Regions from separate parts of the Paenibacillus sp. cl141a genome, predicted to be linked through region 1. Evidence: riboswitches for the same ligand, from Rfam matches in the RefSeq annotation. Region 1 holds a riboswitch; the other holds the start of a gene.
What was found. Region 1 has a riboswitch for S-adenosylmethionine ahead of metA (homoserine O-acetyltransferase MetA). Riboswitches for the same ligand answer to the same signal wherever they lie in the genome.
Positions count from the first base shown of each region.

Region 1 (3,422 bases):
ACCGAAGCAAGCGGTCGTCCACGCCGATCGCTTCCCGAATCTCAAGCGGGATGTCCGCATGGGTCTGGACGGCCGGGTATGTCATCAGGGACTCGACACCTCCGAGGCTTTCTGCGAATGCAATCAGTTTGATGTGCCGCAGCACCGGCTCGACATAGCGGGCGTCCTTCACCTTGAAGGAGAAAATGCCCGTGTTGCCGCTGGATTGGCGATTCTGGATCTCATGCCCCGGATGATCCGGCAGCCCCGGGTAATATACCTCGCCGATCGCCGGGTGGCTTGTCAAAAAGGTTGCCACCGCGGTTGCATTCGATTCGTGTCGGTCCATGCGAAGCGCGAGTGTCTTCATTCCCCTCATTAACTGATAGGAATCGGAAGGACTCAGCACCGCCCCGATGGAGTTATGAAGGAAGGCCATCTCCTCGGATAATTCCTTGCCCTTCGTCACGATAATGCCTGCCAGCACATCGTTATGCCCTCCCAGATACTTGGTGGCGCTATGTATGACGATATCCGCCCCAAGCTCGATGGGTCTCTGGAAATACGGGGTTAGCAGCGTATTATCCACGATGCTGATCAATTGATGGCGTCTTGCCCACGTACAGACGGCTTCGATATCTGTAACCATCATGAGCGGATTCGTCGGCGTTTCGATAAATACGGCCTTCGTGTTCGGTCGTCTGGATCCTTCCAGCGCATCCAAGTCGTTTGTATCCACGTAGGTTGCCGTTACCCCGAACTTGGACATGATCCGCTCCAGCAGCCGATACGTTCCTCCGTACAGATCGAGCGATACGATCAGGTGGTCGCCTTGACCGAACAGCGCAAAAATCGTCTGAAGGGCCGCCATGCCCGAGCTGCAGGCAAAGCCGGCGTCACCGGATTCCAACTCGGCGCAAGCATCCTCGAGCACCGAACGGGTCGGATTCTTGGTGCGGGCATAATCAAACCCCGTGCTCTGGCCTAATTTAGGATGGCGGTATGCCGTAGCCTGATAAATCGGAAAATTCACAGCGCCGGTTACCGGTTCCTGCACCGATCCGATCTGTGCCAGCCGGCTCTCTATATTCAAAGGTTTCTTCTCCATCACAAACTCTCCTCCCGTACGCTTTTATATTTGCGGACCGATGTCATATGGCGTTTCCTGATATACATAGTAATTGAGCCAATTAGTGAATAATAAGTTTGCATGCGCGCGCCATATGGACGGAGGCGTTCTTGTTGGATCATCGTTCGGATAATAGTTGCGAGGCAGCGCGATGTCCATGCCTTTGGCAACGTCCCGGTCATACTCCCATTTCAGGGAGTCCGCATCATACTCGGAATGCCCTGTGGCAAAAATCTGCTTGCCGTCCCGGCTTGATACCAAATAAATCCCTGCTTCCTCGGACTCGGACAAGATAACCAAATCGTCCACGCCTGTTATGTCTTCGCGCCGAACTTCCGTATGACGGGAATGCGGGACAAAGAACATTTCGTCAAATCCGCGGAGCAGCTTGGTACACGCTTCATTGATCGTATGCGGAAACACGCCAAAGCATTTTTCCTCGAGGCTGTATTTCGGCACGCCGTAATGATAATAAAGCCCGGCTTGCGACGCCCAGCAGATATGGAGCGTAGAGGTCACATGCGTCTTGGTCCATTCAAAAATTTCAGTAAGCTCATCCCAGTAATTCACTTCTTCGAACTCCAGCTGCTCGACCGGAGCTCCTGTAATGATCATGCCGTCAAAACGACGGTTCTTCACTTCTTCAAAGGTTTTGTAAAATGATTTCAAATGCTCGGCCGACGTATTCTTCGATACGTGGGAACTCGGGTGAAGAAGGACGACATCCACCTGGAGCGGGGAGTTCCCGATCAATCGCAGCAGCTGGGTCTCTGTCGTTTCCTTGGTTGGCATCAAATTCAGGATCGCAATCCGCAGCGGGCGGATATCCTGATGAAACGCGTGACTCTCATCCATGACAAAAATGTTTTCTCCAGCCAGAACTTCCTTTGCCGGCAGGGCATCCGGAATTTTAATTGGCATCTCGGCTCACTCCTTCGAAATATGAAATGATACATCCATAAAGCTGTGAGAAAGAGCGTTAGACTGTATAAACGCAAGAAGACCTTTCTCGAAGTAGAGAAAGGTCATCATATACGTATCACAATGCGCCTCTCTCATCTGTCAGGCTATACAACGGCTTATACAATCGTCGTATCTCCTGCAAGAATTAGCACCGTGCGATGTTGCCGCCGGTTGCCGGGTTTCATAGGGCTAGTCCCTCCACCTGCTCTTGATAAGATTTCGCTTTATTCAGTTGTTTGGAATTGTTTCGTAATTGATACCTACTTTAAATCATCCTCAATTTTTCGTCAAGAACCTTTTCATGAGTTTGTCACACTTCACCAAAGGTTTCCATACCTTATATCATGGCCCTTGGACTGCTCCGGATTTCACTTGAAAGGTCCTACACCCGGCGTTATACTAGACAAGTGCTGTTTAAAACCGAGTATGAAAGAGGTGACATGGAAGATGGACGGTGACCCGAGCCAGAAACTGGATGCACAAGACGCACAACCGCATAGGATCAAGATCAGCTTACCGGCAGAGGGCAGCGTTATTTTTCATGCGCTTTTTATCGTATTCTAACCTTCCTCGATTTATGCCCGTACACCGGTGGGCTGATATCCTGTGCCTTAACTGCTTGACTTAAGCAGCTTGGATTAGACAAAGGAGTGATATCAGATGAAAATCCGGTTGGTCGATTCGGGCGTATTTACCCCTGTTGATGACATCGAAATGACGCTGACAGCTCCGGCCAGCGGCTTCTACTGGCTGGATGCGGACGTGGATGATTTAGCTGAACTGCAGCCCCTCTTCTCCCTGCATGATCTTGCCGTTGAGGATTGCCTCAGCGAAGAGGAGCAGCGTCCCAAAATTGAAATATACGAGAACCACTATTTTATCGTCGTGAACAGCATCCGGTTTGACGATGAAGAGATTTTCCTTCGGGCATTGAATGTTTTCCTGGGCAGGCATTTTATTATTACGGTGACCAAGCAAAAGATCCACGAGCTTCGCACCGTCAAACCGCTTCTCTGGGAGGATGAAGTCAGCACGCCTGACCGCTTCCTCTATCTCTTGATCGACCTCGTCACGGACAACTACTTCTCCGTAGGGGACCGAATTGAAGCGCGGATTGAAAAGCTGGAGGAAGACATTCTGATGCATACCAAAAAATCCCATCTTAGCGAGATCATCGGTCTGCGAAGCGAGATTCTTTGGTTGAAAAAGGTGCTTGGACCTCAGAAGGAAGTTATCAATACGCTCAACAAAAAAGATCTTCGGCTGATCGATGACCAGCTGCAGAAATACTTTAGCGATATCTATGAAAATGCCGTTAAAATTTCCGAAACGTTCGAGACCTATCGGGATC
Region 1 is NZ_FNZO01000002.1:407,302-410,723, reverse strand. Features, by position in the region: gene BMX45_RS07045 (PLP-dependent transferase) at 1-1,087, opposite strand, end outside; gene metA (homoserine O-acetyltransferase MetA) at 1,112-2,029, opposite strand; SAM riboswitch class I at 2,161-2,289, opposite strand; gene corA (magnesium/cobalt transporter CorA) at 2,732-3,422, shown strand, end outside.

Region 2 (3,422 bases), 360 kb from region 1:
TGAAGCCTCATCAATCCGTTATTTTCTTGTAAAATGCCGCACCAGACGATCTCCTGCCATCTGCAGCAGCTGGACCAGGACAATCATCAGCACGACAGCCAGAATCATGATCTCGGTCTCATAACGGTAATAACCATACTTGATGGCCAAATCCCCTAAACCGCCGCCCCCGACTTGACCGGACATCGCGGTATATGATACCAGGGTTACAATCGTGATCGTCATCCCGGCTAATAGGCCCGGACGCGCCTCCGGAAGGAGCACCCTCCATACGATTTGGCTTGTCGAGGAGCCCATGGCATGAGCCGCCTCAATCACGCCTTTATCCACTTCATTCAAAGCCGTTTCCACGAGCCTTGCAAAGAATGGAGCAGCGCCGATCACCAGCGGCGGAATGGTGCCCAGCACGCCGTACGAAACACCTACGATCGACTTCGTAATCGGAATCATCGCCACGATCAAGATAATGAACGGAACCGAGCGCAGGATGTTGACAATGAACGACAGGATCGTGTAACCGAAGCGTACCAACCCGGACGTGGATCTTGCGGCCATGTAGAGCAGCACGCCGACCGGCAGTCCGATGATGAAGCTGAACAAGGCCGAAGCCCCCAGCATCCGCAGGGTATCCAATGTTGCCGTCCATATCTCTTTCCAGTCGATCTGGGTAAAATCTAGTCCGAACATCAATGAATCACCTCCACGTCTAGTCCTTGTTCAAGCAGCTTCCGGATCGTATCTTCAATCGCGCGCTCTTCCCCTTCGAAACGGACGATGAGCTGGCCGTACGGCGTATCTTTGAGCGTTGAGATCGTACCCTGCAGAATCGCAAAATTCACGCCCGTCTCATGAACCGTATGGGACAGGATCGATTCGTACGTTTTCGACCCCAGGAACGTGATTTGAACCGCTCTTGAAGGGCCGTTTACCTGACCCTGCATAGCCAGCCGCAGCGCTTCGCCGCTGTCCATCTCCTGGCGGATGAATTCCTGCGTCACTTCATGCTTCGGCTTCAGGAACACTTCCGTTACCGGTCCTTGCTCTACGATGCCGCCCTGATGAATAACGGCGACCCGGTCGCATATGCTCTGAATGACGTGCATCTCATGGGTAATCAACACGATCGTCAGATGAAACTTTTTGTTAATGTCCAGCAGCAGGCGCAGAATCGAATCCGTCGTTTGCGGGTCAAGGGCCGAAGTGGCCTCGTCGCATAGCAGCATTTCGGGATCGCTCGCGAGCGCCCTGGCGATGCCCACCCGCTGCTTCTGGCCCCCTGACAGCTGGGACGGATATTTGTCGCGATGCGCCTCCAAGCCGACCAAAGCCAGCAGCTCGGATACTTTGCGCTCCAATTCGGCCCTCGGCGTCTTGATCAGACGCAGCGGAAACGCAATGTTATCGTACACCGTCGCGGAAGACAGCAGGTTAAAGTGCTGAAAGATCATCCCGATTTTGCGGCGCTCCGCCTGAAGCTGCTTCTTGCCGAGCGACGTCAAATTTTTGCCGTTCACCCACACCTCGCCGGAGGTGGGACGCTCCAGTAAATTGATGCAGCGGATCAATGTACTTTTCCCTGCACCGGAGTGTCCGATCACTCCGAAAATTTCTCCTTTTTCAATCGACAAATCCAATTCGGACAACGCAGTTGTTAATGACCCGGCTTTTCCGTACTGCTTCGTCAATTGCTTGAGCTCAATCAATCCGATTATCCTCCTTTTTCCTTAGCTTCATATCTATTTACCCAAAAGAAAAGAGCCTCTTTTTGTAGAATCAAAAAGGGCCCTCTTTACGTAAAAGTCAACGCCTTTTCTCATCTGTCAAAGCTGAAGGTATCCCCTAGCTTTGAAGGAATTAGCACCATGTCACTCCAAGCGTCATCGCATTAAGCAATGGTACGCAAGAAGTCGGTTGCCGGGCTTCATCGGGCCTGTCCCTCCGCCTCTCTCGATAAGAAAACATCGATATGAAATTTTTCCGATTAAATTGATCTGATTTGATAACATTTAATGAATGCAATAGTTAGTATAGATTCTTTTCAGGCTTTTGTCAAAAGGAATTTCATGGCGATTTTGTGCCTAAGCCCGCACTCCATTTTCAGCCCACAGCTTGTTCGTATATTTATACGAAGCGGCCAGGGTGCGGCATACCATATCGATGCCCTGTTGGAGATCGTCCAGGTGCTTGTCGATATCCTCCAGCTCGATTTTGTCGGACAGCCCTTGATGGCGCTGCCACAAATCATCCTGCATCTCGGAGTTCATGTAATGAATTTCAGCGTTGCGCCTTTTGCGGAGCGCGTTCAGCGGCGCTTTGTAGCGATCCTTGATCGCTTCCAGCTCTTCGGCCAGCTCACCGTGGGCCTTCAAAAATCTGAACTGCCGCAGAACCGTAAAATAAGAAAAATGCGCCTTTACCTTGGAAGTATGCAGATCAAACAAATCGTTCAGCACCGTGCCCAACTTGTCAAGGATCGAGAATACGCGGATGAAGCCGTTTTTGTAAAAATACACATATCGTTGATATTCCCCTTGCTCCTGAATCGACATATCATCGATGTAACCCGATTGGACCGATTGACTGAAATGCTTGGCCGCATTCCAGCTCTGCTCCAGCTCATCCAGGGAGACGATCAGTCCCCGGGTCCAGATCTCCAGCTTGCGAAAATCATGCGTCGGATCCTGATTTTTATCCATTTCCTCCTGCAGCAGCCGGGTTGTCTTCACCATCGATTCAATGGCTTCCTCAAGCAGGCCGTTGTTCTGCCGGGGCTGTTCCCCAAGTAACATTCGAAGCATGGCGGTACCCCCTCGCGTTATCAGATTAACCTTGGTTCTTGATCTCGATTTTGCCAATGCCAATATAGTCATTCCAGCGCTCAGCGGCCGTCTTCACGGCGATATCCTCGCGCGGGGGCAACTCATCCGGATCGCCATCAGGCCCTTGGGCATCCCATGACTGTCATCATCTGCTGCGCCAATCCGGGCTCGTCCTGTTAGGATGCCCCCGAAACGGGAAGACAACTCCATAGCATGGAGCGACTTGTGATTTCTCCGGTGTTATTAAATATAAACAAATTCGTTGCCTTATCAAACCTTTTCGATACGGCTGCCGGAAGCTCCATTCATTTCTATACAACAAAGCCCTCGAACTCCGGTCCGGGGACTTTGCATGCATGTATGCTATAGAATATAGGATTTTCTTAACGGAATGATCGGCGTTCTTCCTTATACGATCTTTTCCCGAGGCACATCGTGGCCCTTCCGTATTTCGGCTTCAAGCGGCTTGCTGAGCTGCCATACCCGGACGCTTAAATAACACAGTACGCCGAACAGCGCCGAGATCAGCAGTGTATGACCCAGTGCGGAGAATACGTACACTTCCTCGTTATGCATCGTAGCCATAATGAGGGCGCCGCTGAA
Region 2 is NZ_FNZO01000002.1:43,741-47,162, reverse strand. Features, by position in the region: gene BMX45_RS05270 (methionine ABC transporter permease) at 19-687, opposite strand; gene BMX45_RS05265 (methionine ABC transporter ATP-binding protein) at 687-1,703, opposite strand; SAM riboswitch class I at 1,811-1,957, opposite strand; gene BMX45_RS05260 (Cthe_2314 family HEPN domain-containing protein) at 2,079-2,798, opposite strand; gene BMX45_RS05255 (COX15/CtaA family protein) at 3,228-3,422, opposite strand, start outside.
Region 2: another riboswitch for S-adenosylmethionine. It lies ahead of BMX45_RS05265 (methionine ABC transporter ATP-binding protein); the one in region 1 lies ahead of metA (homoserine O-acetyltransferase MetA).